3 regions of the Streptomyces sp. NBC_01275 genome follow, and region 2 is predicted to be linked to each of the others. Evidence: predicted binding sites of a transcription regulator. Region 2 holds the regulator's gene; each other region holds the start of a gene.
The links. Region 2 encodes HrcA, which represses chaperone genes, less so after heat shock. Its sites were predicted from a motif close to TTNGCACTCNGNNNNNCNGAGTGCNAA; they were not measured.
Positions count from the first base shown of each region.

Region 1: a site for HrcA is predicted at 3,371-3,397, ahead of groES (co-chaperone GroES). Genes of this name have one in related genera too.
Region 3: a site for HrcA is predicted at 7,498-7,524, ahead of groL (chaperonin GroEL). Genes of this name have one in related genera too.

Region 1 is NZ_JAPEOZ010000001.1:5,920,223-5,930,579, forward strand. Features, by position in the region: gene OG562_RS26295 (methyltransferase domain-containing protein) at 1-1,098, opposite strand, end outside; gene OG562_RS26300 (polysaccharide deacetylase family protein) at 1,347-2,219, shown strand; gene OG562_RS26305 (polysaccharide deacetylase family protein) at 2,480-3,253, shown strand; gene groES (co-chaperone GroES) at 3,544-3,852, shown strand; gene groL (chaperonin GroEL) at 4,015-5,640, shown strand; gene OG562_RS26320 (ester cyclase) at 5,791-6,498, opposite strand; gene OG562_RS26325 (SDR family oxidoreductase) at 6,588-7,361, opposite strand; gene OG562_RS26330 (MOSC domain-containing protein) at 7,457-8,149, opposite strand; gene OG562_RS26335 (LysR family transcriptional regulator) at 8,230-9,138, shown strand; gene OG562_RS26340 (WhiB family transcriptional regulator) at 9,215-9,544, opposite strand; gene OG562_RS26345 (response regulator transcription factor) at 9,925-10,357, shown strand, end outside.
Region 2 is NZ_JAPEOZ010000001.1:3,205,772-3,216,128, reverse strand. Features, by position in the region: gene OG562_RS14095 (long-chain fatty acid--CoA ligase) at 1-990, shown strand, start outside; gene OG562_RS14090 (SpoIIE family protein phosphatase) at 1,216-3,381, shown strand; gene hemW (radical SAM family heme chaperone HemW) at 3,614-4,846, shown strand; gene OG562_RS14080 (DUF3097 domain-containing protein) at 4,908-5,714, opposite strand; gene OG562_RS14075 (MBL fold metallo-hydrolase) at 5,746-6,480, opposite strand; gene hrcA (heat-inducible transcriptional repressor HrcA) at 6,640-7,656, shown strand; gene dnaJ (molecular chaperone DnaJ) at 7,657-8,793, shown strand; gene OG562_RS14060 (nitronate monooxygenase) at 9,046-10,152, shown strand; gene OG562_RS14055 (16S rRNA (uracil(1498)-N(3))-methyltransferase) at 10,152-10,357, shown strand, end outside.
Region 3 is NZ_JAPEOZ010000001.1:4,391,285-4,401,641, reverse strand. Features, by position in the region: gene OG562_RS19210 (ABC transporter substrate-binding protein) at 1-766, shown strand, start outside; gene OG562_RS19205 (DUF3263 domain-containing protein) at 801-1,037, shown strand; gene otsB (trehalose-phosphatase) at 1,211-2,083, shown strand; gene OG562_RS19195 (trehalose-6-phosphate synthase) at 2,071-3,570, opposite strand; gene OG562_RS19190 (glucosyl-3-phosphoglycerate synthase) at 3,696-4,640, opposite strand; SAM riboswitch class I at 4,810-4,958, shown strand; gene thrC (threonine synthase) at 4,976-6,277, shown strand; gene OG562_RS19180 (ubiquitin-like small modifier protein 1) at 6,274-6,549, shown strand; gene OG562_RS19175 (cold-shock protein) at 7,002-7,208, shown strand; gene groL (chaperonin GroEL) at 7,688-9,310, shown strand; gene OG562_RS19165 (NADH:flavin oxidoreductase) at 9,603-10,357, shown strand, end outside.

The DNA.
Region 1 (10,357 bases), 2.7 Mb from region 2:
GCGCAGCTCCTCCGGCTCCACGGCCGACCCCCGCTTCTTCACGGTCAGGATCCCGACCTCCCGCTCCCGCAACAGCGCCTTCAACTTCTTGACGTTGAAGGGGAGTTCGTCGGTGATCTCGTACGCCGACGCGTACGGCGTCGGCCGCAGTGCGTCGGCGGTGATGTACGCGATGGTCTCGTCGATCAGTCCGCCGTCCAGGTCCCGGGCCACGTCGGCGACCAGATGGGCCCGGATGACGGCGCCGTCGGGCTCGTAGAGGTAACGGCCGACGGGCCGGACGTCGGGGTCGGGCAGCCCGCTTCCGACCAGGGTCCGCGGCCCCGGCAACAGCGTCGCCCGCACGGCTCCCGGCTCGACCGCGCCCGGTTCGAATGCGCCCGGCTTGGCGCCGAACCACAGCACCGCCTCCTTCACGTCCCCGCCGTCCGAGATCCACTCGGCTTCGGCCTCGGCCGGGATCGCCTCGTGCGGCACGCCGGGCGCGATCTTCAGCGCGGCGATCGGGGCGGCGAGCGCGGCCCCGATCGCCCAGGACAGGGGCGGCGAGTACGCCTCGGGGTCGAAGATCCGGCCTCGTCCGCCGCGCCGTGCAGGGTCGACGAACACGGCGTCGTAGCCGCCGGTGTCCACCTCGGCGACGTCCGCCTCCCGCACGTCGATGAGCTCGTCCAGCCCCAGCGCCCGGGCGTTCGCCCGGGCCGCGGCCGCCGTCAGCGGGTCGCGGTCGACGGCGAGGACCCGGATCCCGGCGCGGGCCAGCGCGATCGCGTCGCCGCCGATCCCGCAGCACAGGTCGGCGACGGACGTCACGCCCAGGCCCTTCATCCGCTCGGCCCGGTAGGCGGCCACGCTCGCCCGCGTCGACTGCTCCACCCCGTTGGGCGTGAAGAACATCCGCTCGGCGTCGTGGACCCCGAACTTCGCCCCCGCCCGCTGCCGCAGCCGGGCCTGGCCCAGGGCCGCGGACACCAGCTCGGCGGGATGCTCGCGGCGCAGCCGGGTGGCGACGGCGAGCTCGTCGGCGGGGGCGGTGCCGCGCACGGCGTCGAGGAGGGCACGGCCCTCGGGGGTGAGGAGGGGGGCGAGGTCGTTCACCGGCCCATTGTCCGCCAGCGGCGGCCGGTGTGGGCCAGTCGGTGGATGGTGCGCCTCCGGTCGCGGTGTCGGGCCGGGTTCGGTGGGGGTGGCTGCGAGGATCCGGCGCCATGGGATCTGTCGTACAAAATGACAAGAAAGATGCCAAGAGGGATGCCAAGAGGGGTGCTTCCCGGGCGGAACGCCGACGCGCCGCCCTCCGCGGTGCCGTAGAGCACCGGCGTACGGGAATCCGCGGCGCGATCGCGATGCTGGCCCTCGCCGCCATCGCGTCGGGCTGCGCCCAGGGCGGCTCGGGCACGGGCGCGGCCCGCCCGGCCCCCGGCCGGCCCGAGCAGGCGGCTCCCCGGGCCGGGGCCGGCGCCCTGCACGCGTACGCCTCCAGGCTCCGCGCCGTCCAGCAGGCCCGGATCGCCGCCGCGAAGCGCTGGGGCCTGAAGAAGGCCCCGCTGACGCCCCCGGTGCCGCCCGCGGAGAAGCCGGAGATCCCCACCCGCGACGGCTTCGAGGTCGACGACCACGAGGAACTCGGCCTCCCCCCGGTCTTCACCACGATCCCCACCGAGGACAAGGTCGTCTTCCTCACCATCGACGACGGTGCCGAGAAGGACCCCGCGTTCCTGCGGATGATGAGCGACCTGCACATCCCCTACACGGCCTTTCTCAGCGACTACCTGATCAAGGACGACTACGCCTACTTCAAGAAGATTCAGGACTCGGGCGTGACCCTCAACAACCACACCCTCCACCACCCCTACCTGCCCGCCCTCTCCTACAGCCGCCAGAAGCGCGAGATCTGCGGCATGCAGAGCGTCATCCGCAAGCACTACGGCAAACGCCCCGCCCTCTTCCGGCCGCCCTACGGCAACTACGACCAGGACACCCTGCGCGCCGCGAAGTCCTGCGGTGTGCGTTACGCGCCGCTCTGGGACGAGGAGGTCTTCGTCGACCACTGGGAGTACCGCGAGTGGGACCGTGACCTGCACCCCGGAGACATCGTCCTGAGCCATTTCCGCGGCCGCGACGACTGGAAGGGCACCATGCCCGACATGGTCCGCAGATTCCTCGACAAGGTCACGAAGAAGGGCTACGCGGTGGCCCGCCTGGAGGACTACCTGTGAGGACGGGAAGCGACGGGAGGGACGGGGAGGACAGGAAGGGCGGGGAGGGCAGGCGGGACGGATGGAGTCGGCGGGGTGATGAGTGGAGTCGGCGGGGCCTGCGGGGCCGGCGGGGCCGGCGGGGTCCGACGGCGGCCGTACTGCCGCCCCTGCCCCGGCCCCTGCTCCTGCTCCTGCTCCTGCCCCGGTCCTTGCCCCTGACGAAGGCCCGGCCCCTGACGAAGGCCCTCACCCTGACTCTGGCTCTCACCCTCGCCCTGATGGGGACGCTGACCGGCTGTGCCCAGTCCGTCGACCCCATCGAACGGTTGGGCAAGAAGGCCGCGGAGCGCGTACGCCCGCCCGCCCCAGCGGCGGGGCAGGCCTACCGCCGCTGGGGCCTGGCGGCCCCCCTGGCCCCCGCCCCGCACCACCCCTCCCAGCCCCTCTCCGGCAGCCCCGCCCGGACGGCCCTCCCGCCCGTCGTCGACCATGTCCCGACCCGCGACAAGGTCGTCTTCCTCACCTACGACGACGGCGCAGAACGCGACCCCCGCTTCGTCGACATGGTCCGTGAACTGCGTCTCCCGGTCAGCATGTTCCTCACGGACAGCGTGGTCGGCCCCGGCTACGCGCACTTCGCCCGCCTCCGGTCGGTCGGCGCGAACCTCCAGAACCACACCCTCGACCACGCGGCCCTGCGCGGCCTGCCCTACGCAGGCCAGCGCGCCGAGATCTGCGGCCAGCAGGAGAAACTCAGGTCCCGCTTCGGTCTGCGCCCCCGCTTCTTCCGCCCGCCCTACGGCGCCTACGACCCGACCACGCTGCGAGCCGCCGCCGACTGCGGCATCACGGCGATCGTCCTGTGGCGTACCTCCATGGGCCCCGCCGACCTCGTCTACGCCCACGGCTCCCACCGCCTCCACGCCGGCGACATCATCGCCGTAGACCCCGACGAGGCCACGGGCCCGACGCTGCGGGAACGCACGACACGACTCCTGCGGAGGGTGCAGGAACAGGGACTGACGGTGGGGCGCCTGGAGGACTACCTGTAGCGGAGGGCTCTCTGCGGACCGGCGTGTTCGGCAGCTCCCGGGGGGCGAGGCCGGCCCGAACGAGCGGCGACCAAGGACACGAACCGTCACTGAAATCCCCGCCGCGCGCCGCCGTCATTGGCACTCCGCTTGACCGAGTGCTAACCCCGGTCATAGTCTCAGCTCTGGCACTCCCCACTGGAGAGTGCCAACAACGCGACGGGCAGGTCCGGCACCCGCGACGACGGATCCACCTGGTCGCCACCTCAGACAGTTAACCCCGTGAGATCTCCGAAGGGGGAGGTCGGATCGTGACGACCACCAGCTCCAAGGTTGCCATCAAGCCGCTCGAGGACCGCATCGTGGTCCAGCCGCTCGACGCCGAGCAGACCACGGCCTCTGGCCTGGTCATCCCGGACACCGCGAAGGAGAAGCCCCAGGAGGGCGCCGTCCTCGCCGTGGGCCCGGGCCGCTTCGAGAACGGCGAGCGCCTGCCGCTCGACGTCAAGGTCGGCGACGTCGTCCTGTACAGCAAGTACGGCGGCACCGAGGTCAAGTACAACGGCGAGGAGTACCTCGTCCTCTCGGCTCGCGACGTGCTCGCGATCATCGAGAAGTAAGAACCGAGAAGTAAAGGGGAGCTGGGTCCAGGGTTCGCCCCCGAACATCCAGCACCCCCCTCTGCAGTGAGCTGCGCCCCTGGCCCCCGCGACCTTATGAAGCCGGGTGCCAGGGGCGCGGTTCGTTTCACCCACGTTTTCCGAGAGGGCTGAACCGCTCCCATGGCGAAGATCCTGAAGTTCGACGAGGACGCCCGTCGCGCCCTCGAGCGCGGCGTCAACAAGCTTGCCGACACGGTCAAGGTGACGATCGGCCCCAAGGGCCGCAACGTCGTCATCGACAAGAAGTTCGGTGCCCCCACCATCACCAACGACGGTGTCACCATCGCCCGCGAGGTCGAGCTCGACGACCCGTACGAGAACCTCGGCGCGCAGCTCGTGAAGGAGGTGGCGACCAAGACCAACGACATCGCGGGCGACGGCACCACCACCGCCACCGTGCTCGCCCAGGCCCTGGTCCGCGAGGGTCTGAAGAACGTCGCCGCCGGCGCCTCCCCGGCCGCCCTGAAGAAGGGCATCGACGCCGCCGTCAAGGCCGTGTCGGAGGAGCTCCTCGCCACCGCCCGTCCGATCGAGGACAAGGCCGACATCGCCGCCGTCGCCGCGCTCTCCGCGCAGGACACGCAGGTCGGCGAGCTCATCGCCGAGGCGATGGACAAGGTCGGCAAGGACGGTGTCATCACCGTCGAGGAGTCCAACACCTTCGGCCTGGAGCTGGACTTCACCGAGGGCATGGCCTTCGACAAGGGCTACCTGTCGCCGTACTTCGTGACGGACCAGGAGCGCATGGAGGCCGTCCTCGAGGACCCCTACATCCTCATCAACCAGGGCAAGATCTCCTCGATCTCCGACCTGCTGCCGCTGCTGGAGAAGGTCATCCAGACCAACTCCTCCCGCCCGCTGCTGATCATCGCCGAGGACCTGGAGGGCGAGGCGCTCTCCACCCTCGTCGTCAACAAGATCCGCGGCACCTTCAACGCGGTCGCCGTCAAGGCCCCGGGCTTCGGTGACCGTCGCAAGGCGATGCTGCAGGACCTGGCCGTCCTCACCGGCGCCACCGTCATCTCCGAAGAGGTCGGCCTCAAGCTCGACCAGGTCGGCGTCGACGTGCTCGGCTCCGCCCGCCGCGTCACCGTCACCAAGGACGACACCACGGTCGTCGACGGCGCCGGCAACCACGAGGACGTCGTCGGCCGCGTCAACCAGATCAAGGCCGAGATCGAGAACACGGACTCCGACTGGGACCGCGAGAAGCTCCAGGAGCGCCTCGCGAAGCTGGCCGGCGGCGTGTGCGTGATCAAGGTCGGCGCCGCCACCGAGGTGGAGCTGAAGGAGAAGAAGCACCGCCTCGAGGACGCCATCTCCGCGACCCGCGCCGCGGTCGAGGAGGGCATCGTCTCCGGCGGTGGCTCCGCGCTCGTCCACGCCGCCAAGGTGCTGGAGGGCGGCCTGGGCAAGACCGGCGACGAGGCCACCGGTGTCGCGGTCGTGCGCCGCGCCGTCGTCGAGCCGCTGCGCTGGATCGCCGAGAACGCCGGCCTGGAGGGCTACGTCATCACCTCCAAGGTCGCCGAGCTCGACAAGGGCCAGGGCTTCAACGCCGCCACCGGCGAGTACGGCGACCTGGTCAAGGCCGGCGTCATCGACCCGGTCAAGGTCACCCGCTCCGCCCTGGAGAACGCCGCCTCCATCGCCTCCCTCCTCCTGACGACCGAGACCCTGGTCGTCGAGAAGAAGGAAGAGGAAGAGCCGGCCGCCGGCGGCCACAGCCACGGCCACTCCCACTGAGGCACGCACCACCCCGAGCAGCACCAGAAGAAGCCCCCGTTCCGATCAGGAACGGGGGCTTCTCCCCTCGCGGGCGGTCTCTGCGACCCTGCTTTCAGGTCTCCAGGTCTGCAGGCTTTCAGGTCTCCAGGCTTTCAGGTCTGAAGGTTTTCAGGTCTCCAGCGCATCCAGCGCCCCCAGCTGCCCCATCAGCCCGAGCCGGTCGTACTGCCACCACGCCTCGGCGATCTTGCCGTCCTCGCCGAACCGGAAGATCGTCGACCCGGTCATGGAGACCTGCTTCCCGGTGGCGGCGAGCCCCATGAAGTCGCCCTTGTGGGTGCCGCGCCAGGTCCATCGGTTGCACACCCGGTCGTCCTGGGCGATCTGGTCGTCGACGACGAACATGAAGTCGAAGCCGCGCCGCCACATCCCGACCTCCCGCCGCATCGCGTCCATCCCCATGGTGTCCTGCTCGTTGGCGGGATCATGGTCGTGATAGTCCTCGGCGATGAGGCCGTCGAGCGCCGGCAGCTCCCCGTGGAGTGCGATCGTCTCGAAGAACCGCCGCGCGGCCACCGCGTACAGCTGCTCGTCGCGCACCACGTCCAGATCCGTGAACGTCGGCATCTCGTCGCACAGGGCCACCAGCTCCCGGAAGATCTTGTCGGTCTCCGGAAGGTTCGAGTTCCGCATCGCCTCCTGGTACGACGGGAACTCCACGATCTCGATGAAGTGCGATGCGTCGGAGCGGTCCTTGCCGACCACCGCGTGCGTCGCGGTCCGCTTCCCCCGGGTCTGTTCGACCCAGGTGTCCATCAATCGGTCCATCTCGTCGAACCGGCTGGTCCTGCAGTCGATGAGCTGTACGAACGTCATGGCGCAGCCTCCGGCCCCCCTGGGTCCGGCTTCCGTCACGTCCATCTTCCCACCGGAGCGCCGACGCCACCCGATTACCGCCGAGGCTGTTACTGAGGGCCGTACTTCCGTCCCGTCTTCGAGCTGATCCCGCCCAGCAGCGACCGGGGCGTCACCTTCACCAGCCCCATCAGCGCCTTGTACCGCGGATCCGGGATCGACAGCGACTTTCCGCGCGCCAGATCCTGCAGCGCCGCCGCGACCAGCTTGTCCGCGTCCAGCCACATCCAGCCCGGGATGTTGTCCGTCCCCATTCCGGCCCGCTCATGGAACTCGGTCCGCACGAAGCCCGGGCACAGCGCCATCAGCCGCACCCCGCTGCCCGCCAGATCGCGCGCCGCTCCCTGCGTGAACTGCACGACCCACGCCTTCGACGCCCCGTACGTCCCCCGCGGCACGAAGGCCGCCACGGACGCCACGTTCACCACACCCCCGCGCCCGCGCTCCCGCATCGCCGCGCTCGCCGCCGACGTCAGCCGCAGCACCGCCTCGCAGTGCACCTTGAGCATCTTCAGCTCATCGGCCATCGATACGTCGAGATAGCGGCCCTTGTTGCCGAAGCCGGCGTTGTTGATCAGCAGGTCGACGGGGTTCTTGCGGTCGCCGAGCCGGGCGGCCACCGCCTCGATGCCCTCGTCCGTGGCGAGGTCGGCGGCGCGCACCTCCGCCTCGATGCCGTGCCGGTCGTGCAGTTCGGTCGCCTGCTCGCGCAGCCGCTTGGTGTCGCGTGCCACGAGGACGAGATCATGCCCGTCCGCCGCCAGCCGCCGCGCGAACGCGGCGCCGATGCCCGCGGTCGAACCCGTGATGAGAGCCGTTGTCATGGCAGAAGGTTAGTGACCCGGAGTGCGGACGTCCGTTCTCTGCACGCGCCCTCCCGAAGGTGAAGACCCCGTGGACACCCACCCGTGACGGCGCTTCAGCCGCCGTACGCCCCGCCCTGCTTCGCGCCGTACTTCTCGACGTACTCCCGGGCCGCCGCCAGCGCCTCCGGATGCAGTGCCTCGCCCGCCGCGAGCAGTCGGGGCAGCAGCTCACGGTGTGTGGTGGTGGCCTGGAACCCCATCCGCGCCGTCACCTCGTGCTCCGGCACGTGGACGATCTCGACCGGATCCCCCGCGCGGACCTCGCCCGGCGCGATCACTCGCAGATACGCGCCCGTCGCGGCCTTCTGCGTGAACCGCTTGACCCACCGCTGCTCACCCATATGGCCCTGGAAGGTGAGGCAGGGTATCCGTCCGCCCGTCACCTCCAGGATCACCTCCGCGCCGATCCGCCAGCGCTCGCCGATCCGCGCCCCGGACACGTCCAGTCCGGCGGTGGTGAGGTTCTCGCCGAACGCGCCGTTGGCCAGCGGGCGTCCCAGTTCGCGCTCCCAGTCGTCGAGGTCCTCGCGCGCCACGGCGTACACCGCCTGGTCGGCGCCGCCGTGATGGCGCAGGTCGCACACCGCGTCCCCGGCGAGCCCGCTCGCCCCGACCCCCTTCGGTCCGGGCGCCGAGATTCGCACGGACCCCTCGACGGGCCGCTTGTCGATACCGGTCAGCCCCTGCGGCTGATCGGTGTAAGGCACGGCCTTCGGACGACCCAGATTCACGGACAGAAGCCTCATGTCCGAACGGTAGGCCACCGAAGGTCAAAGTGTCGACGCATTATTCGCCGACGCATCCAAGGATCACTTATGCTCAGGAAGTGATCGAGGCCCGTCATCTCCGTGTCCTGCGCGCCGTGGCCGCCACCGGCTCCTTCTCGGCGGCGGGGCGTGAGCTGGGCTGCACCCAGCCTGCCGTCAGCCAGCAGATGAAGGCCCTGGAGGCGTCCGTCGGCACGCCCCTGCTGATCCGCAGCGGCCGCGAGATGCGCCTGACCCAGGCGGGCGAGGCCCTCGTACGGCATGCGGTCGGCATCCTCTCCGGACTCACCGCCGCCGAGGAGGAGGTCGCCGCCATCGCCGGCCTGCGCGCCGGCCGGGTCCGCCTGGTCTCCTTCCCCAGCGGCAGCTCGACCCTCGTCCCCACCGCCCTCGCCGCCCTGCGCGCCGCCCACCCCGGCACCCGCGTCTCCCTGGAGGAGGCCGAGCCGCCGAACTCCGTGGAGCTGCTGCGCGCCGGCGACTGCGACATCGCCCTCGCCTTCCGCTACGAGCGCGCGGCGGGCGGCGCGGGCGGCGAGGAGTGGGACGACCTGGTCGTACGGCCGCTGCTGACGGACCGCCTGGTCGCGCTCGTGCCCGAACGCCACCGCCTCGCGCGTGCGCAGTCCCTCGCCATCGGCGAACTGGCCCGGGAGCCCTGGATCGCGGGCTGTCCGCGCTGCCGAGGCCAGCTGGTGGAGGTGTGCGAGAGCGCGGGCTTCACGCCCCGCATCGACTTCGCGACCGACGACTACCCGGCGGTGGTCGGCCTGGTGGGCGCGGGCCTGGGCGTCGCCGTCCTGCCCCAGCTCGCGACCGAGTCCGTACGGCCCCGAGGGGCGCGCGCGGTGACGCTGGAGCCGGCGGTGCGGCGGGAGATCGTGGCGCTCACCCTGCCGGATCTGGCCCAGGTGCCGGCGGTGGCGGCGACGCTGGAGCAGCTGGAGCGGGCCGCGGCGCGCCCCTGACCTCGTCGAAGTCGTGACGGCAGAGAGAACGGCGAGCACCTACGCGTGCCCGCCGCTTGGTTGCAGAAACGTTCCTTCACGTGTTCGAAGCGGTGTCCCTCACGCCGGTCGACGCCGTCACCAGGCGGTTGCGCGCCCGTCCCATGAGCTCCTCGCGCTCGTCCTCGGTCAATCCGCCCCACACGCCGTACGGCTCACGTACGGCCAGTGCGTGCGCCGCGCACTGCGCGCGGACCGGACACCTCATGCAGACCTCCTTGGCCGAGTTCTCTCGAGCGCTCCGAGCCGCCCCGCGCTCACCCTCCGGATGGAAGAAGAGCGAACTGTCCACCCCGCGGCAGGCAGCCAGGAGCTGCCAGTCCCACAGGTCAGCGTTCGGTCCGGGAAGGCGGGAGAAATCTGCCATTGCGTGACCCCTTGTAGCCGTTCTGAGCGGATACGGTGCCCACGACCGTACAACTACGATCTAAGGAGATGAAAATATGACTCATTGCGAATCTAGCCTCAGACACCAGTAAAAGGGAAGAAATAGGGCCGAATGGGGCATGGGTTGTGATGAAAGCTTGAGGGTCCGCGCGGCTGTCTCCACCGTGTCCGCCCCCTCACGTAGAGTGCCGAAGAATGCACGCAGCCCCGTAACTCTTTCGAGTGACCGTCGTTGAGAGTGCGGAGGCGGTTGAAAACACAAACGCTCGGACAGGCGTCCGAGACGGTCGACCGCACAGGTGACGATTTCGTACCAGCCTGGAGGCACAAGGTGACGCGCATCAGCTGCGGAGGGCGGCCATGACATCCGTCCTCGTCTGCGACGACTCCCCGCTTGCCCGAGAGGCGCTCCGCCGCGCGGTCGCGACCGTGCCCGGCGTCGAGCGCGTGACGACGGCGGCCAACGGCGAGGAAGTTCTCCGCCGCTGGGGCGCCGACCGCTCGGACCTGATTCTGATGGACGTACGCATGCCCGGACTGGGCGGCGTCGAGACGGTTCGGCGGCTGCTGTCCGCCGACCCCGGTGCGCGCATCATCATGCTCACCGTCGCCGAGGACCTGGACGGCGTCGCCCTCGCGGTGGCCGCCGGCGCCCGCGGCTATCTGCACAAGGACGCCTCGCGCGCCGAACTGCGCGCGACCGTCACCCAGGCGCTCGCCGACCCCACCTGGCGACTGGCCCCCCGTCGGCTGCGCTCGGCCGAGATGGGCGCCGCGCCCACGCTCACCGCGC
Region 2 (10,357 bases):
AACGGGGTCGCCGCCAAGGCCCGGGCGGGCGGCGGGGCCAAGTACAAGATCTTCCAGTGGGCCTCCGAGGTCGCCCGCGCCTACGCCAAGGAGGCGCAGGACAACTTCCGGCGCACCGGCACGGCGTCCGCGTCCTTCGGCCTCTCCGCCAAGCACAAGGTCGCCGACGCGCTCGTCTACGCGAAGATCCGCGAGGCGTTCGGCGGAAGGCTGCGGGCGTGCGTCTCCGGCAGCGCGGCGCTCGCGCCGGAGATCGGGTACTTCTTCGCCGGCGCCGGCATCCACATCCTGGAGGGCTACGGACTCACCGAGTCCTCCGCGGCCTCCTTCGTGAACCCCGGCGAGGCCTACCGCACCGGCACCGTCGGCAAGCCGCTGCCCGGCACCGAGGTGCGCATCGCGGACGACGGCGAGATCCTGCTGCGCGGGCCCGGCATCATGGAGGGCTACCACGGGCTGCCCGAGAAGACCGCCGAGGTGCTGGAGGCGGACGGCTGGTTCCACACCGGCGACATCGGCGAGCTCTCGCCCGACGGCTATCTGCGGATCACCGACCGCAAGAAGGACCTCATCAAGACGTCCGGCGGCAAGTACATCGCGCCCGCGGAGGTCGAGGGACAGTTCAAGGCGGTGTGCCCGTACGTGTCCAACATCCTGGTGCACGGCGCGGACCGGAACTTCTGCACCGCCCTGATCGCCCTGGACGAGCCCGCGATCCTCGACTGGGCGAAGGAGAACGGGCTCGGCGGGAAGCTGTACGCCGAGGTCGTCGCCGCGCCCGCGACCGTCGCCCTCGTCGAGGGGTACGTCAAGCAGCTCAACGAGGGGCTCCAGCGCTGGCAGACCATCAAGAAGTTCCGGCTGCTGCCCCGGGACCTCGACGTGGAGCACGGCGAGATCACCCCGAGCCTGAAGCTGAAGCGACCGGTGGTCGAGCGGGAGTACAAGCACCTCATCGACGAGATGTACGCCGGAGCGCGTGAGGCGTGAGCGTGAGGCGTGAGTCGACTCGTGGGCGAACTGAAGAGCAGGTGAACTGACGAGCAGGTGAACTGACGACCGGGGGTGGATGATCGAATTCCGCCCCCGATTCATGCATCATTCCTTCGCCATTCGTTCGTCTTCGAGCACCGGCATAGCACGGTTCTTCCCCATGACGGTCAGCTTCCGTAACTGAGCGCTTATGGGTGCGGTCGGTCTGTCACCCTGTCGGCCATGGTGGCCATTCCGACCCAGCGGGAGACTGTCTCCCGTGCCGACGGCGCGCCCGCGTACGACCCGGGCGCGCCGGCGCTCACGAGTGCGCCTCCGGTCCCGCCCGCCCGCGTGAGCCTCGCCGGCAGCTCCCTCGCGCCCGGCGCCGGCCGCGCCCTGCTGCGCGCCGCGCTGGCCGAGTGGGCCGGTCTCGGCCTGCCCGGCACGGAGGGCCTCGCCGAACGCCTCGCCGAGGACGCGATGCTCGTCGTCAGCGAACTCGTCACCAACGCCGTCGTCCACGCCGGCACCGACGTCGAACTGCTGTGCCGGCTGGAACAGGAGCGGGAGCCGACGCAGGACCCCGAGCAGCCGGAGCGCCCCGGTGGCTGGGCCGTCGTCGTCGAGGTCTCCGACCACCACCCCTCCCGCGCCCCACGTGACGGCGCCCCCCGTGAAGAGGGCGCCGAACCGGCGTACGAGATGCCGGAGTACGGCCGGGGACTGCGGTTGGTCGCGGCACTGGCGGACGCCTGGGGAGTGACGTATCGCAGGGGCTCGAAGACGGTGTGGGCACGGCTGTCGGGCGGTAATCGGGACGCGGGCGTGAATCGGGACGCGGGCGGGGGCCAGGACGCGGCGGGCGGCCCCGCGTCGGCCTCGGCCTGGAGCGTCGCGCAGGCGCTCGCGCCCGAGCCGCAGTCGGCCGGGCCGGGGGCGGACTGGCTCGGCCGCGGCGCCCTCTCCTTCCTCGCCGAGGCCTCCGACCTGCTCGCCGGGCAGCTCGACGAGGACCTGGTCGCCGCCCTGACCGGGCAGCTGATCGTGCCCCGGATCGCCGACTGGTGCGCGGTGTGGCTGGAGGACGAGGTGAGCGGTCGCGGGGCGTGGCCGGGCGGTCCCGGGCCACGGCTGGTCGGCGTCTGGCACGGCAGCGAGCACCGCGTCGAGGAGCTGCGCCGAGCCCTGGAGAAGGACCCGCCGCGCCCGCCGGACGGGCTGCGGTCCGGTCCCGCCGACTTCCCGTGGCCCGGCGCGGCGGGCGGCGGCCCGCACGGTACGGCGGGCAGCCCGCACGGCATCGCGCCTGGCGCCGTGTCCGGCCTCGCGTCCGGTGCGGCGGCGGGCTCGCCCGGCACCGCGGCCGGCACCATGTCAGGCCTCACGCCCGGTACCGCGCCCGGTACCGCGCCCGGTACCGCGGCCGGCATCGCGACCGGTATCGCGACCGGACCGCAGGGTGCGGCTCTCGCCTACCGGCTGATCGTCGGCGGTCGGCCGCTGGGCACGCTGGTCATCGGGCGGGCCGGGCTGTCGGCCTTTCCCGACGAGGTCACCGGGCTGGTCGAGGACCTCGGCCGCCGGGTGGCGCTCGCGATCGGCGCGGCCCGTCAGTACGCCCGCCAGGCCACCATCAGCGCCGTCCTGCAGCGCGGGCTGCTTCCCGGCGCGGTCGCCGAGATCCCCGGGGTGCGCAGCGCCCTCGTCTACGAGCCGCGCGAGCAGGGCGGACCGAGCGGCGACTTCTACGACCTGTTCCCGGCGGGCGACGGCCGCTGGTGCTTCGCGGTGGGCGACGTGCAGGGCAAGGGGCCGGAGGCGGCCGTCGTCATCGGCCTGGCGCGGCCCTGGCTGCGGCTGCTGGCCCGCGAGGGGTACGGCGTCGCCGACGTCCTGGACCGCCTCAACCAGCTTCTCCTCGACGACGCGACCGAGGCGGCCGACGCCGCCGCCCGCGCCTTCGTCGGCCCCGCCGTACCCGGCGACGGCCCGCAGACCCGCTTCCTCTCCCTCCTCTACGGCGAGCTCGCGCCCTTCGAGGGGGGCGTCCGCTGCACCCTCGCCTCCGCCGGACATCCGCTGCCGCTGCTCCTCGGGCCCGACGGCTCCGTCGCCACGGCCGCGCATCCGCAGACCCTCCTCGGGGTCGTCGAGGACGCCACGTACACCTGTGACAGCCTGGAGCTGCGGCCCGGCGACAGTCTGCTGTGCGTCACCGACGGGGTGACGGAACGGCGTTCGGGCCCCCGCCAGTTCGACGACGGCGACGGCCTCGCCACCGCGCTGGCCGGCTGCGCCGGGCTCGACGCGCGGCTGATCGCCGAGCGCATCCGCAGCCTGGTGCACGACTTCGGCGGACAGCCGCCGGAGGACGATCTGGCGCTGCTGGTACTGCAAGCGGAGTAGTCGGCCGCGGTCTGCTGTTCGTAGCCCTCCTGCGCGACGCGGCGCTGTTCGTGCGGGTGCAGCGCCGGACGGCCGCGCGGGACGAGCCGAGCGGCTGCACCGAGACGAGGGGCTCGGCGGTGGCGTACGTCCTGGCGGGCGCGCGTCCGGGGCGACCGCCGGGCGCGGAGCTGCCGGCCCGAGGACGCGCGGGACGCATGGATGGGTGCGGACGTACGGGACAATGGGCCACATGCCTTCCGCACTCCCCGACGGCGAGCCGGTCCCGGACGACGGCGCACTCCCGGTGCACGCGCTCACCGGCGCCGCCGACCGCCCCCTCGGTTTCTACCTGCACGTCCCGTACTGCGCGACCCGCTGCGGCTACTGCGACTTCAACACCTACACCGCCACCGAGCTGCGCGGCACCGGCGGCGTCCTCGCCTCCCGCGACAACTACGCCGACACCCTGATCGACGAGGTCCGGCTGGCCCGCAAGGTCCTCGGCGACGACCCGCGCGAGGTCCGCACGGTCTTCGTCGGCGGCGGCACGCCGACCCTGCTGGCCGCGGCCGACCTCGTCCGGATGCTGGGCGCGATCCGCGACGAGTTCGGGCTGGCCGCGGACGCGGAGATCACCACGGAGGCGAACCCGGAGTCGGTCGGTCCCGCCTATCTGGCCGCCCTGCGCCAGGGCGGCTTCAACCGGATCTCCTTCGGCATGCAGAGCGCCAGACAGCACGTGCTGAAGATCCTCGACCGCACGCACACGCCGGGCCGTCCGGAGGCCTGTGTGGCGGAGGCCCGTGCGGCGGGGTTCGCGCACGTCAACCTCGACCTGATCTACGGCACGCCCGGCGAGTCCGACGACGACTGGCGGGCGTCGCTGGACGCGGCCCTGGGCGCCGGCCCCGACCATGTCTCGGCCTACGCCCTGATCGTCGAGGAGGGCACCCAGCTGGCCCGCCGCATCAGGCGCGGCGAGGTCCCGATGACCGACGACGACGTCCACGCCGACCGGTATCTGATCGCGGAGGAGACCCTGTCCGCGGCGGGCTACGACTGGTACGAGGTGTCCAACTGGGCCACCTCGCAGGCGGGCCGCTGTCTGCACAACGAGCTGTACTGGCGCGGCGCCGACTGGTGGGGCGCGGGACCGGGCGCGCACAGCCATGTCGGCGGGGTGCGCTGGTGGAACGTCAAGCACCCCGGCGCGTACGCGGCGGCGCTCGCCGGCGGCCGCTCACCGGGGGCCGGACGGGAACTCCTGTCCGAGGAGGACCGCCGGGTCGAGCGCATCCTGCTGGAGCTGCGCCTGCGCGAGGGCGTCCCGCTGAGCCTCCTGAAGGAGGCCGGACTGGCCGCCGCGGAACGCTCCCGTGCGGACGGCCTGCTCCAGCAGCAGCCGTACGACGAGGGCCGCGCCGTCCTCACCCTGCGCGGGCGGCTGCTGGCGGACGCGGTGGTACGGGACCTGGTGGACTGACCGCGCCCACTCACCCCCGTCGGCTTCGAGGAGCCGGTCTGCAGGAGCCGGTCTTCCGGAGTCACTCTTCCGGGGCCGTGACGAAGTCGATCAGTTCCTCGACCCGTCCCAGCAACTCCGGCTCCAGGTCCTTGTACGACCCCACGCGCGCCAGGATCGCCTGCCACACCGCCCCGGTGTTCTCCGGCCAGCCCAGCGCCCGGCACACGCCCGTCTTCCAGTCCTGGCCGTGCGGAACGCGGGGCCAGGACTGGATGCCCACGGCGGACGGCTTCACGGCCTCCCAGACGTCGATGTACGGATGGCCGACGACCAGCGCGTGCTCGCTGGTCACGGCCTCCGCGATGCGCCATTCCTTGGTGCCCGGGATCAGGTGGTCCACCAGGACGCCCAGCCGGGCGTCCGGGCCCGGGGCGAACTCGGCGACGATCGAAGGGAGGTCGTCCACGCCCTCCAGGTACTCCACGACCACGCCCTCGACGCGCAGGTCGTCGCCCCACACCTTCTCGACCAGCTCGGCGTCGTGCCGGCCCTCGACGTAGATGCGCCCGGCGCGGGCGACCCGTGCCCGCGCGCCGGGGACGGCGACCGAACCGGAGGCGGTACGGGTGGGACGTGCCGGCCCCGACGAAGGCCGTACGAGGGTCACGACCCGCCCCTCCAGGAGGAAGCCGCGCGGCTCCAGCGGGAACACGCGGTGCTTGCCGAAGCGGTCCTCCAGGGTCACCGTGCCCGCCTCGCAGCGGATCACCGCGCCGCAGAACCCGGTCCCGGGCTCCTCCACCACCAGGCCGGGCTCCGCCGCGACCTCGGGGACGGGCCGGGGCTTCTTCCACGGAGGGGTCAGGTCGGCGGGGTACTGGCGCATTCGGATGACGATAGGAGAAGCTCTGGGCCGATCAGGGCGACACGCCGAAACGGCCGCTCAAGGCGTCCCGCTGCGCCCTGAGGAACGCCGCGTCCACCACCGCCCCGTGACCGGGCACGTACCGCGCGTCCTCGCCGCCGAGGGCGAGGAGGCGGTCCAGGGCGGCCGGCCAGTGGGCGGGTACGGCGTCGGGGCCGGCCTGGGGTTCCCCGGACTCCTCGACCAGGTCGCCGCAGAAGACCGTCGGGGGCGAGCCCGGCACCAGGACGGCCAGGTCATGGGCGGTGTGCCCGGGTCCCACGTTCGCCAGCAGGACCTGGCGGCCGCCGCCCAGGTCGAGGGTCCGCTCGCCGGAGACGAGGTGGCGGGGGCGTACGAGCGCGGCCGTGGCCGCCGTGGCCGCGCTCTCCTCCAGCCCGTTGCGCACCGCGTCCGCCCGCAGCTCCTGTGCCTCGACGGTCCCGAAGGACAGGACGGCGGCGACGCCCGCCGCCCCGAACACCTCCGTGTCCGCGAACGCCGCCGCGCCGAACACATGGTCGAAATGGGGATGGGTCAGCGCGAGATGAGTCACATGTCGGCCGGTCAGCTCCCACGCCTGCCCCCGCAGCAGCTCCCCCTCCGCCAGGCTCGACCCCGCGTCGATCATCAGCACCGCGTCCGCCCCCACCACCAGTCCCGCCGTGCAGTCCCAGCCCGGCAGCCGGACCCGTCCCACCCCGGCCGCGACCCGTTCCCACCCCAGCCCTTCCCAAGTCACCGTCATACGGCGACGCTAGCCCTACGAAGCCCCGCCCTCGGCCGACCTTGCCCCAGGTGTACCCCGCAGCCGTACACTGGGCCGGGGAACGCTGGCACTCGGACGGGAAGAGTGCCAGGCGAGGCGCCCAGGGAACTGCGGGACGACTTCTGGAGGTGTGCGCGGATGCTGAGTGAACGCAGGCTCCAGGTGCTGCGCGCCATCGTCCAGGACTACGTCGGCACCGAGGAGCCCGTCGGCTCCAAGGCGCTCACCGAACGGCACAGCCTCGGCGTGTCCCCGGCGACGGTCCGCAACGACATGGCGGCCCTGGAGGACGAGGGGTACATCGCGCAGCCGCACACCAGCGCCGGGCGGATCCCCACCGACAAGGGCTACCGGCTCTTCGTCGACAAGCTGGCCGGCGTCAAGCCGATGACGGGCCCCGAGCGGCGCGCCATCCAGAACTTCCTCGACGGCGCCGTCGACCTCGACGACGTGGTGGCCCGTACGGTACGGCTGCTCGCGCAGCTCACCCGGCAGGTCGCCGTCGTGCAGTACCCGTCGCTGACCCGCTCGACCGTGCGGCACGTGGAGCTGCTCTCGCTCGCGCCCGCGCGCCTGATGCTCGTGCTGATCACGGACACCGGGCGGGTCGAGCAGCGGATGGTGGACTGCCCGGCGCCGTTCGGCGAGACCTCGGTGGCGGATCTGCGGGCCCGGCTGAACAGCAGGGTCGCGGGCCGCCGCTTCTCGGACGTGCCGCGGCTGCTGGAGGACCTGCCGGACGCCTTCGAGCTCGACGAGCGCGGCACGGTCACGACGGTGCTCTCCACCCTCCTGGAGACGCTCGTCGAAGAGAACGAGGAGCGGCTGATGATCGGCGGCACCGCCAATCTCACCCGCTTCGGACATGACTTTCCTCTCGTGATCCGACCCGTCCTGGAGGCCCTGGAGGAGCAGGTCGTCCTCCTCAAACTCCTTGGCGAGGCGGGGGATTCGGGCATGACCGTACGCATCGGTCACGAGAACGCCTACGAGGGACTCAACTCCACTTCCGTGGTGTCGGTCGGCTACGGTTCGGGCGGCGAGGCAGTCGCCAAGCTCGGCGTGGTCGGACCGACCCGCATGGATTACCCGGGAACGATGGGAGCGGTACGCGCAGTGGCACGGTACGTCGGACAGATCCTGGCGGAGTCGTAAGTGGCCACGGACTACTACGCCGTTCTCGGCGTGCGCCGCGACGCGTCGCAGGAAGAGATCAAGAAGGCCTTCCGGCGGCTCGCACGCGAGCTGCACCCGGACGTCAACCCCGATCCGAAGACCCAGGAGCGGTTCAAGGAGATCAACGCCGCCTACGAGGTGTTGTCGGACCCGCAGAAGAAGCAGGTCTACGACCTCGGCGGCGACCCGCTCTCCCAGTCCGGCGGCGCCGGCGCGGGCGGCTTCGGCGCGGGCGGCTTCGGGAACTTCTCGGACATCATGGACGCGTTCTTCGGTACGGCGTCGCAGCGCGGGCCGCGCTCGCGCACCCGGCGCGGCCAGGACGCGATGATCCGGCTGGAGGTCGACCTCGAGGAGGCCGCCTTCGGCACGACCAAGGACATCCAGGTCGACACGGCGATCGTCTGCGCCACCTGCAGCGGTGAGGGCGCGGCGCCGGGCACGACCGCCCAGACGTGTGACATGTGCCGCGGTCGCGGCGAGGTGTCGCAGGTGACCCGGTCCTTCCTGGGCCAGGTCATGACGTCCCGGCCCTGCCCGCAGTGCCAGGGCTTCGGCACCGTCGTGCCGACCCCGTGCCCGGAGTGCGCGGGCGACGGCCGGGTCCGCTCCCGTCGCACGCTGACGGTGAAGATCCCGGCCGGCGTCGACAACGGCACCCGTATCCAGCTCGCGGGCGAGGGCGAGGTCGGCCCCGGCGGCGGCCCCGCCGGCGACCTGTACGTCGAGATCCACGAGCTGCCGCACGCGATGTTCCAGCGGCGCGGGGACGACCTGCACTGCACGGTCACCCTGCCGATGACGGCGGCGTCCCTCGGCACGAAGGTGCCGCTGGAGACGCTGGACGGCCTGGAGGAGGTCGACATCCGGCCCGGCACCCAGTCCGGCCAGTCGATCCCCCTGCACGGCCGGGGCGTCACGCATCTGCGCGGCGGCGGGCGCGGCGACCTGATCGTCCACGTCGAGGTCATGACCCCGACCAAGCTCGACCCCGAACAGGAACGCCTGCTGCGCGAGCTGGCCAAGCTGCGCGGCGAGGAACGGCCTCTGGGGCAGTTCCAGCCGGGTCAGCAAGGTCTTTTCTCGCGGCTGAAGGATGCGTTCAACGGGCGGTGAGGTGGAGGTGCCCGGGGTCTGGGTGACCGTGCCTGGGGGCTGTGCCCCAGACCCCCCTTTCGGCCCTGAACGGGTCTCGTCCTCAAACTCCCCCAGAGGGGGGTACCGCCAGGCGGGCTGGAGATGCCGGCCCGGGCCTGAAAAGCCCGCTTGTGCCCGTGAAGACAGAGGCTCGTGCCCGTGAAACAGCTGGCATGTGCCAATGAGCAGGGCCGATTCGGACTTGTTCGGAGGACGTGACAACATGCCGTCATGTCCTCCGCACTGACCGATCTCTTCCCTCACCCGATCGTGCAGGCCCCCATGGCGGGCGGTGTCTCCGTTCCGCAGCTCGCCGCGGCCGTGTCCGAGGCCGGTGGGCTCGGGTTCCTCGCCGCCGGGTACAAGACGGCCGACGGCATGTACCAGGAGATCAAGCAGCTGCGGAGTCTCACCGGCCGCCCCTTCGGCGTGAACCTCTTCATGCCGCAGCCGGAGCATGCGGAGACCGGTGCGGTCGAGGTCTACGCCCATCAGCTGGCCGGCGAGGCCGCCTGGTACGAGACAGAGCTGGGCGACCCGGACAGCGGCCGTGACGACGGCTACGACGCCAAACTCGCCGTCCTGCTGGACAACCCGGTGCCGGTGGTCTCCTTCCACTTCGGCGTGCCCAGCGGCGACGCGCTGGACTCCCTGCGCCGCGCGGGAACGTTCACCCTGGTCACCGCGACCACCGCCGACGAGGCTCTCGCCGTGCAGCGGGCCGGCGCGGACGCGGTGATCGTGCAGGGCGTGGAGGCCGGCGGCCATCAGGGCACCCACAAGGACATCCCCGAGAACGACGGCTCCGGCATCGGGCTGCTCTCCCTGATCGCCCAGGTCCGCGAGTGCGTGAGCCTGCCGATCGTCGCCGCCGGCGGTCTGATGCGCGGCAGCCAGATCGCCGCGGCCCTCGCGGCCGGCGCGAGCGCGGCCCAGCTGGGCACCGCGTTCCTGGCCACCCCCGAGTCGGGCGCCCACGCCGTGCACAAGCAGGCGCTGACCAACGCGCTCTTCGTGCGCACCGAGCTGACCCGCGCCTTCTCCGGCCGCCCGGCCCGTGGCCTGGTCAACCGCTTCCTGCGCGAGCACGGCCCGTACGCGCCCGCCGCCTACCCGGAGGTCCACCACCTCACCTCGCCGCTGCGCAAGGCGGCCGCCAAGGCGGGCGACGCGCAGGGCATGGCGCTGTGGGCGGGGCAGGGCCATCGGTTGGCCCGTGAGCTTCCGGCCGGGCGGCTGGTGGAGGTGCTGGCGGACGAGATCGAGGCGGCCCGGACAGCGTTGGCCGAGGTTCCCGGGGGCCTCGGGGGCTCCGGCGGCGAGGGCGGCGACGCCTGATGACCGCGCCTGTGTTCGTCGTCGAGGAGCTGCCGGGCCCCGGCGCCCGCTCCGCGTTCGTGCTGGACGGCCCCGAAGGGCGTCACGCCGTGTCGGTGAAGCGGCTGCGGGCCGGCGAGGCGGTCGTCCTCACCGACGGCGCCGGCCGCTGGGCCGAGGGCGAGGTCGTCGCCGCCGAGGGCAAGGACCGGCTGGTCCTGAGCCT
Region 3 (10,357 bases), 1.2 Mb from region 2:
CTGGGCCGAACTCGCCGAGGACGCCCAGGCGCTCAAGGCACAGGGCGTGAAGTACCCGTACGCGCTGCCCCTCGGGCCCGAGGAGGCGCAGGCCGAGACCATGCAGTGGCTGCTCAGCGGCGGGGGCGGCTACGCCCAGACCGCCGGCGGCTACGACCTCGACTCCACCGAGAACGTCGACACCTTCGACTGGCTGAAGAACGACCTGGTCGGCAAGGGGCTGACCGGGCCGGTCGCGCCGGGCAAGCTCAACCGGGCCGACGCGTTCACCGCGTTCACCGCCGGTGACGTCGGCATGCTCAACGGCCACCCCTCGCTGATGAAGGCGGCCGAGAAGAAGGGCGTCAAGTTCGGCATGGTCCCGATGCCCGGCGTCAACGGGCCCGCCAAGGTCTCCATGGGCGTGGCCGACTGGATGACGGCCTTCAAGCAGAACGGCCACGCCGACGAGATCGGCGACTTCCTCGACTTCGTCTACAGCGAGGACAACGTCGTCGACTTCTCCCGCGAGTACGACCTGCTGCCCGTCACCAACTCCGCCTCCCAGGCGATGACCGGGACCAAGGAGGACGCCGACCTCCAGCCGTTCCTGGACCAGCTCACGCTCTCCCAGCTGCCCCCCGTCGGGCGTACCTCCTGGGCCGGGGTCAGCGCGGCGATCAAGAAGCGGATCGGTCAGGCCGTGACCGCGGACGGCAGCCCCGCCGAGGTCCTGGACCAGCTGCAGACGACGGCCACGGCGCTGGCGAACTCCTCCGGGGAGTGAGCCGCTGTCGGTGGGCGGGGATACCGTGCCGGGCATGGAGGAAGAGCTTGAGCTTGCGGCCAGGGAGCGGGGCATCCTGGCCTTGGAGCGGCGCGGGTTCCCCGGCCCCGGTGCGAAGGAACGGGCGATCCGGGAGGAGCTGGACCTGTCCCCGGTCCGCTACTACCAGCTCCTCAACGCCCTCCTGGACGATGCGCGTGCGCTGGCCCATGACCCGGTGACGGTGAACCGACTTCGTCGCGTACGGGACGCTCGGCGGGGTGAGCGCTGAGTCGTGCCGGTGGGCAGGGGGCGCCGTCCCTGGGGGCTGCCGCCCCCCAGACCCCCGCTTCGGCCCCGAAAGGGCCTCGTCCTCAAACTCCCCCAGAGGGGGCACCCCCACGGGCTGAGATGTCCGGACCGGCGTCCATAGGTGCCGCGGGCTGGATTGGCTATCGTCGCCGTATGGGCACCCAAGAGACACCCTCCACGGACCCCGTATCCCCCACCCTCCCCGTCCCCACCACCTCCGCCGGACGTGAAGCGCTCGCCGCCATCCTCGCCCGGCCCGGCCGCGCCCTCGTCGCCCTCGACTTCGACGGGACCCTCGCGCCGATCGTCGAGAACCCCGAGGACGCTCGCGCCCACCCCGGCGCCCGGCCCGCGCTCGCCGCGCTCGCGCCGAAGGTCGCCGCCGTGGCCGTCGTCACAGGCCGGCCGGCCGAGGTCGCCGTGCGCAACGGCGGGTTCGCCGGGGTCGCGGGGCTGGAGCGTCTCTCCGTTCTCGGCCACTACGGCGCCGAACGCTGGGACGCCCGCACCGGCGCCCTCACCGCCCCCGCCCCCCACCCCGGCGTCGCCGCCGTCCGCGCCGAGCTGCCGGCGGTCCTGGAGGCGGCCCAGGGAGGTCCGGGCGTCTGGGTCGAGGAGAAGGGCGGCCGGGCCGTCGCCGTCCACACCCGGCGCGCCGACGACCCCCAGGCCGCCTTCGACGCCCTGCGCGCCCCCCTCACCGACCTCGCCGCCCGGCACGGACTGATCGTCGAGCCGGGCCGCATGGTCCTGGAGCTGCGCCCGCCGGGCATCGACAAAGGCGTGGCCCTCCTCGACCACGTCCGCGAGGTCGGCGCCGAGTCCGTCCTCTACGCCGGCGACGACCTCGGGGACCTCCCCGCCTTCGCCGCCGTCGAGAAACTCCGCGCCGACGGCGTGCCCGGCCTGCTGGTGTGCAGCGGCAGCACGGAGGTCGGCGAGGTGGCCCAGCGGGCGGACCTGGTCGTCGACGGGCCGGCCGGGGTCGTGGAGCTGCTGCGGGCCCTCGCGGATCAGCTCGGCTGATCCGGCTGGATCGGCTCGATCTCCCGTAGCGCTGTCAGCTGGTTCAGGAACCACTGGGCCGGAGGCAGCGCGGTCGCGGCCGCCGCCAGCTTCTCGGTGCGCTCGGCCCGCTCCTCCGGCTTCATGGTGAGACCCTCGTGCAGGGCGCGGGCGGTCTCCATGACGTCGTACGGGTTGACCACGAGGGAGTCCTCCTTCAGCTCCCAGTACGCGCCCGCCTCCCGGGACAGCACCAGTGCGCAGCCCTCGTCGGAGACGACCGGGATCTCCTTGGCGACGAGGTTCATGCCGTCGCGGATGGGGTTGACCAGGGCCACGTCCGCCAGGCGGTAGGCGGCCAGGGAGCGGGCGAAGTCGTCCTTCAGGTGCAGGAGGACCGGGGTCCAGCCGGGGGTGCCGTAGCTCTCGTTGATCTCGTCGGCCACCCGCTGCACCTCCGCCATGTAGTCGCGGTAGACGGCCAGGTCCTGGCGGGACGGGTACGCGAACGCCACGTGGACGACGCGTTCGCGCCACTCCGGGTGGTCGTCGAGCAGCTGCCGGTAGGCCAGCAGGCCGCGCACGATGTTCTTGGACAGCTCGGTGCGGTCGACGCGGACGATGGTCTTGCGGCCCTCGCCGCCGATCTCCTCCCGGAGGGACGCCATCCGCTCCTCGACGTCCGGGCGGTGCGACCGTTCGCGCAGGAAGTCGGCGTCCGCGCCGAGACCGTGCACGCCGAGCCAGGTGCGATGGCCGGGCCCGTTCCAGTTCGGGACGTACTGGAACGACTCGGGCACTCCCGAGAGGGCCATCCGCGGAGACGCGTCCAGGTCCGTGGCCTCGACGCACGCGGAGAAGGCGCCCAGCCACCGATGGGTCAGGAACCCCAGCCGGTCCGCGCCCAGCATGCCCAGGATCAGCTGCTTGCGGATGTCCTCGGGCAGCAGGCCGAAGTAGTCCGGGGGCGCCCACGGCGTGTGCGAGAAGTGGCCGATGCGCAGGTCGGGGCGGAGTGCGCGGAGCATCCCGGGGACCAGACACAGGTGGTAGTCCTGCACCAGCACCGCCGCGCCCTGCCCCGCCTCCTCGGCCAGCGCCTCGGCGAACGCGCGGTTGTACGTCTCGTACGACGCCCACTGGCGGCGGAACTCCGCGTCGAAGACCGGCTCCAGCGGGGTCTGGTAGAGCAGATGGTGGACGAACCACAGGACCGAGTTCGCGATGCCGTTGTACGCGTCGGCGTGCACGTCGGCCGGGATGGGCAGCATCCGCACGCCCTCCTCGCCGACCCCGCGCCGGACCGCCTCCCGGTCGCCGTCGGACAGCGCCGCGCACACCCACAGGGCGCCCGCGTCCGGGCCGATCGCCGAGAGCCCGGAGACCAGCCCGCCGCCGCCGCGTTTGGCGCGCAGCGAGCCGTCCGGACTGTCCGGGTTCACCTCGTACGAGACCGGGCCGCGGTTGGACGCGACCAGGACCTGAGCACCACTGCCGGTGAAAGCCATACGCCTCAACCTAGCCAGGTACGGAAACGCTCAAACGTACGGTCGCCCTGCGTGAACGGGCCGTATCGGGCCGTATTCAGCCGTGAACGGCCCGCTCAGCAGCGTTGCGCAACCGCTGACGCGACTTACGCGACCTTGCGCGTGGCGTACTCCGCGATCTCCGCCATCGGCGGCCGCTCCTCCGTGTCCACCGAGTAGGTGCGCGGCTCGAAGCCGTCCGCGCTCCGCTCGAACTGGGTGAGGGACGGGCGGATCAGATGGCCGCGGGCCAGCCGGAGCTGGGCGGTGCGGTAGATGGCGGCCGCCATCCGGCCCAGGGCCTGGCCGTCCTGGTGACGGTGCTTGCGCACGCCGACGTCGACCTGGGCGAGGGCGTCCAGGCCCACCAGGTGCAGGGCGTCGACCAGCATGCCCAGCTCCACGCCGTACCCGACGGGGAAGGGCAGCTGCTCCAGCAGGCTGCGGCGGGCCGCGTACTCGCCGCCCAGCGGCTGCACGAACCCGGCCAGCTGCGGCCAGTGCATGTTGAGGAGGGGGCGGGCCATCAGCTCCGTGACCCGGCCGCCCTGGCCCGCGGCGCCGCCCAGGGGCCGGTCGTACATGCCCTTGACGAGGTCCACGCCCGGGTCGGTGAGCAGCGGGCCGACGATGCCCGAGACGAAGTCGGAGGAGAACTCCCTCAGGTCGGCGTCGATGAAGCAGACGACGTCCCCGGTCGTGACGAGCAGGGAGCGCCACAGGACCTCGCCCTTGCCGGGCACGGCCGGGATCCGCGGGAGGATCTCGTCGCGGTGGACGACACGTGCGCCGGCCGCGGCGGCGACCTGGGCCGTGCGGTCGGTGGAGCCCGAGTCGACGACGACGATCTCGTCGACGAGCGGGACCTGTTGCATGAGGTCGTGACGGATCACGGCGACGATGTCACCGACCGTCTCCTCCTCGTTCAGCGCGGGCAGGACGACGGACACCGACTGGCCCGTGGCACGCTTGGCGGCCATGATCCGGTGGAGCGGGCGGTCGGTCACGGACCAGGAGCGGGTGGCCAGCCAGCGCTCAGTTTCTTGCAGCACGATCAGCGGCTCCTCACTGTCGTGATCACACCGGGTGCACGGCAGGTGACCGTGTGATCCATCTCGCGGTTCGGACGACTATCTCAACTGTCCTGGCCTTCGGTTACAGTCTTGAACAACGCGGATGACCATCGCATGTCCGAGGTCGCTGTCGTTTACAACTTCATACCGCTCATCCAGAGGGGCAGAGGGATACGGCCCGATGAAGCCCCGGCAACCCTCCAGCCGGTCTTGCCGCATTTCATGCGCGCGAGGCTCCCGGCTCGGGAAGGTGCCAAATCCGTCTCACGGCGAGATGCGTCGTGAGGAAGATGAGGAGAAAGGGCCTCGCCTCCATGGCTGCGCAGACTGTTGCAAGCACCACCGAATCCCCCGCGACCCCCTCGGTCGACCTCGGCCCCGCCGCCGCCCTCTCCTGCCGCGAGTGCGGTCACCGCGTGCCCCTCGGCCCGGTCTTCGCCTGCGAGGAGTGTTTCGGCCCGCTTGAGATCGCCTACGACTTCTCCTCCTACGACACCGAGGAGCTCCGCAAGCGCATCGAGGCGGGCCCCGCGAACATCTGGCGCTACGCGCCCCTCCTGCCCGTCCCGGCAGACGTGGCGGACAAGCCGAACATCAACCCGGGCTGGACCAAGCTCGTCCAGGCCGACAACCTGGCCCGCGAGCTGGGCGTCGACGCCGGCAAGCTTTTCGTCAAGGACGACTCCGGCAACCCGACGCACTCCTTCAAGGACCGCGTCGTCGCCCAGGCCATCGAGGCCGCCCGCGCCTTCGGCTTCACCACCCTCTCCTGCTCCTCCACCGGCAACCTGGCCGGCGCCGTCGGCGCGGCCGCCGCCCGGGCCGGCTTCCGCTCCTGCGTGTTCATCCCGCACGACCTGGAGCAGGGCAAGATCGTCATGGCCGCGATCTACGGCGGCGAGCTCGTCGGCATCGAGGGCAACTACGACGACGTCAACCGCTTCTGCTCCGAGCTCATCGGCGACCCGGCGGGCGAGGGCTGGGGCTTCGTCAACGTCAACCTGCGGCCGTACTACGCGGAGGGCTCCAAGACCCTGGCGTACGAGATCTGCGAGCAGCTGGGGTGGCAGCTCCCCGACCAGCTCGTGGTGCCCATCGCCTCCGGCTCGCAGCTCACGAAGATCGACAAGGGGCTCCAGGAGCTGATCAAGCTCGGGCTCGTCGAGGACCGGCCGTACAAGATCTTCGGCGCGCAGGCGGAAGGCTGCTCGCCGGTGTCCGTCGCCTACAAGGCGGGCCATGACGTCGTACGTCCGCAGAAGCCGAACACCATCGCCAAGTCGCTGGCGATCGGCAATCCGGCGGACGGGCCGTACGTGCTCGACATCGCCCGGCGGACGGGCGGGGCGGTGGAGGACGTGAACGACGAGCAGGTCGTCGACGCGATTCGGCTGCTCGCCCGGACCGAGGGGATCTTCGCGGAGACCGCCGGCGGGGTGACCGTGGGTGTGACGCGCAAGCTGATCGAGAACGGTCTTCTCGACCCGACCAAGACGACCGTCGTCCTGAACACCGGCGACGGCCTGAAGACCCTGGACGCGGTGGCCGGCACCGGCCTGACCGCGACCATCCGCCCGAACCTCGACTCCTTCCGAGAGGCTGGCCTCGCGTCATGAGCGTCAACGTCCGCATCCCCACCATCCTGCGCACCTACACCGGCGGCAAGGCCGAGGTCACGGCCGAGGGCGCGACTCTCGGCGAGGTCATCGCCGACCTGGAGAAGAGTCACACCGGCATCGCCGCGCGCGTTCTCGACGACCAGGGCAAGCTGCGCCGGTTCGTCAACGTGTACGTCAACGACGACGACGTCCGCTTCGAGCAGGGCCTGGAGACGGCGACCCCGGACGGCGCGGGCGTCTCGATCATCCCGGCGGTCGCGGGCGGCTGACCTCCGGTCAGTACCCACGAGTAGTAACCGTCGGTAACAGTGATTACCGAGAGTTCACCGAATTGCCCCCTCCGTAAGAGAAGCGGAGGGGGCAATTCAGTGTGGTTGAGCGCGGTACAGTTGGGGAACCCGGTCCAGATCCCCGGAACCGGAGCCTTTGATTTCTGCCTTACGCCCGACAAGAAGTAGCCAAAGTGTGTGCCTCTTGCGTGGCATTTGTGGCTTTTGCGGGGCCTGACTTGCCCCGAATTCAGGCGAATTCTCGCCACATTCCGGACCCAGTGCGTCCAGAATTCTCGTCCGATTGACCTGTTGCAGAGGGCAGTTGGACAGATACATTCGGCCGCGGTCGACGCGTTCCGGCGCACGCCCCCAATCAGCTGGGGGGTGAGGTCTGACCCGGATCCGCGAAGTGTGGATCTGTGCAAGGGCCAGTAATAGGGGAGTTAGGCATGGCTCAGGGCACCGTCAAATGGTTCAACGCGGAGAAGGGGTACGGCTTCATCGCGGTCGACGGTGGTGCGGATGTTTTCGTCCACTACAGCGCGATCCAGATGGACGGATACCGCACCCTGGAAGAGGGTCAGCGGGTCGATTTTGAGATCTCGCAGGGCCAAAAGGGGCCGCAGGCGGACATGGTCCGTCTCGCGACCGGCTGAAGCACGCGCCGACTGCAGCGACGTTCTTCTGTACAACTTAGTACATCAGCACATCAGTACATATGCGAAAGCATAGCGAAGGGCTCGCGCCTCCTGGGGGGTGCGGGTCCTTCGGCATGTCCGGGGGCCTTCCGGGGGCTGTCGGGAGTCCTCCGAAGGGGCTGTCGGGAGCCCTCCGAGGGTCGCCGAGAGTCCTCCGGGCGCCGCCGCGAGTCCTCCCGAGACATGCCGGCGGCCCTCGGGAGACCTGCCCGGAGGCCCGTGTTCACCTGCGGATCAAGGTGAGGCGCTTGCACTCGGCATGGGCGAGTGCTAATCATTGGCGTTAGCACTCTGAAGGTGAGAGTGACAAAGAAGGACCGGGTCGGTGAGGCCCGCAGGCCAGGTGGGGCAAGGAACCACGGGGCAGGCGAGCCGTCCGTCGCGGGCGCGGGCGCGGTCCGAAGGAATCACCCCCAGTCCTGGAGGGACCACTTCACATGGCCAAGATCATCGCGTTCGACGAGGAGGCGCGGCGCGGCCTCGAGCGCGGCATGAACCAGCTCGCGGACGCCGTGAAGGTGACGCTCGGCCCCAAGGGCCGCAACGTCGTCCTCGAGAAGAAGTGGGGCGCCCCCACGATCACCAACGATGGTGTCTCCATCGCCAAGGAGATCGAACTCGAGGACCCGTACGAGAAGATCGGCGCCGAGCTGGTCAAGGAAGTCGCCAAGAAGACGGACGACGTCGCCGGCGACGGTACGACCACCGCGACCGTCCTGGCGCAGGCGCTGGTCCGCGAGGGCCTGCGCAACGTAGCCGCCGGCGCCAACCCGATGGCCCTCAAGCGCGGCATCGAGAAGGCCGTCGAGGCCGTCTCCGGCGCCCTGCTCGAGCAGGCCAAGGATGTCGAGACCAAGGAGCAGATCGCCTCCACGGCCTCCATCTCCGCCGCCGACACCCAGATCGGCGAGCTCATCGCCGAGGCGATGGACAAGGTCGGCAAGGAAGGCGTCATCACGGTCGAGGAGTCGCAGACCTTCGGTCTGGAGCTCGAGCTCACCGAGGGCATGCGCTTCGACAAGGGCTACATCTCGGCGTACTTCGCCACCGACATGGAGCGTATGGAGGCCGTCCTCGACGACCCGTACATCCTGATCGCGAACTCCAAGATCGCGAACGTCAAGGACCTGCTCCCGCTCCTGGAGAAGGTCATGCAGTCGGGCAAGCCGCTGCTGATCATCGCCGAGGACGTCGAGGGCGAGGCCCTGTCGACCCTGGTCGTCAACAAGATCCGCGGCACCTTCAAGTCCGTCGCGGTCAAGGCCCCGGGCTTCGGCGACCGCCGCAAGGCGATGCTGAACGACATCGCCATCCTCACCGGTGGCGAGGTCATCTCCGAGGAGGTCGGTCTCAAGCTCGAGAACACCTCCCTGGACCTGCTGGGCAAGGCCCGCAAGGTCGTCATCACCAAGGACGAGACGACCATCGTCGACGGCTCCGGCTCCTCGGACCAGGTCGCCGGCCGGGTCAACCAGATCCGCGCCGAGATCGAGAACAGCGACTCGGACTACGACCGCGAGAAGCTGCAGGAGCGCCTGGCGAAGCTCGCCGGCGGTGTCGCGGTCATCAAGGCCGGCGCCGCCACCGAGGTGGAGCTCAAGGAGCGCAAGCACCGCATCGAGGACGCCGTTCGCAACGCGAAGGCGGCCGTCGAGGAGGGCATCGTCGCCGGTGGCGGCGTGGCCCTGCTGCAGGCCTCCTCGGTCTTCGAGAAGCTGGAGCTGACGGGTGACGAGGCGACCGGCGCCAACGCCGTGAAGCTCGCCCTGGAGGCCCCGCTCAAGCAGATCGCCGTCAACGGCGGTCTCGAGGGCGGCGTCATCGTCGAGAAGGTGCGCAACCTGCCCGTCGGCCACGGCCTGAACGCCGCGACCGGCGAGTACGTCGACATGATCGCCGAAGGCATCATCGACCCGGCGAAGGTCACGCGCTCTGCCCTGCAGAACGCCGCGTCCATCGCCGCGCTGTTCCTCACCACCGAGGCCGTCATCGCCGACAAGCCGGAGAAGTCCGCGGCCCCGGCCGGCGGCGGCATGCCGGGCGGTGACATGGACTTCTGATCGACCTCTGGTTGATCTGCGTCCTTACCGAGGGCGGTACCTCCTGCTGCGGCAGGCGGTACCGCCCTCGGGTGTTTCAGTCGGCGTGGTTCTTGAGCGCCTCGGGGCGTGGGCGTGTCCCGGATCACAGGGGGTTGCGGTGGGGTGGCGGAATGTCGGTGGCAGGTGGAGTGGTTGGCCTTCAGGGGCGGTCGATGCGTGTGCACATACCGTGTGGAACGTGTGACCGTCCGCCGTTCGCCGCCCGAAGACTGCTCGACGTCTGACCGACCTCTCCGAGGAGCCCCCTGTCGTGACTGCCACCCCCTCCGCGGCCCCCTCCGCGTCTCCCGCCGCCTCCCGTGCCGCCGAGATCCTCTCCCGGCCGGTGTCGATCAACGGCCTGACCGTGCCGAACCGCATAGCGATGGCGCCCATGACGCGCATGTTCTCCCCGGGCGGCGTGCCCGGCGAGGACGTGGTGTCGTACTACGCCCGCCGTGCCGCCGCGGGCGTCGGTCTGATCGTGACCGAGGGGACGTACGTCGGGCACGACTCCGCCGGGCAGAGCGACCGCGTCCCGCGCTTCCACGGTGAGGAGCAGCTCGCGGGCTGGGCGAAGGTCGCCGACGCCGTGCACGCGGCGGGCGGCACGATCGTGCCGCAGCTGTGGCACATCGGCATGGTGCGGCAGCAGGGCGAGCCGCCGTTCGCGGACGCCCCCGCCGTCGGCCCCTCCGGTGTGCGCACCGACGGCACCGAGGGCGCAGGCAAGGCCATGACGCAGCGCGACCTGGACGACGTCATCGGCGCGTTCGCCGAGGCCGCGGCCGCCGCCGAGCGCATCGGCTTCGACGGCGTCGAGCTCCACGGCGCGCACGGCTACCTCATCGACCAGTTCCTGTGGGAGGGCACCAACCGCCGCACGGACGCCTACGGCGGCGACCTGGTCGCCCGGACGAAGTTCGCGGCGGAGGTCGTCGCCGCCGTCCGGGAGACCGTCTCCCCCGAGTTCCCCGTCATCTTCCGCTACTCCCAGTGGAAGCAGGACGCCTACCGCGCCCGCCT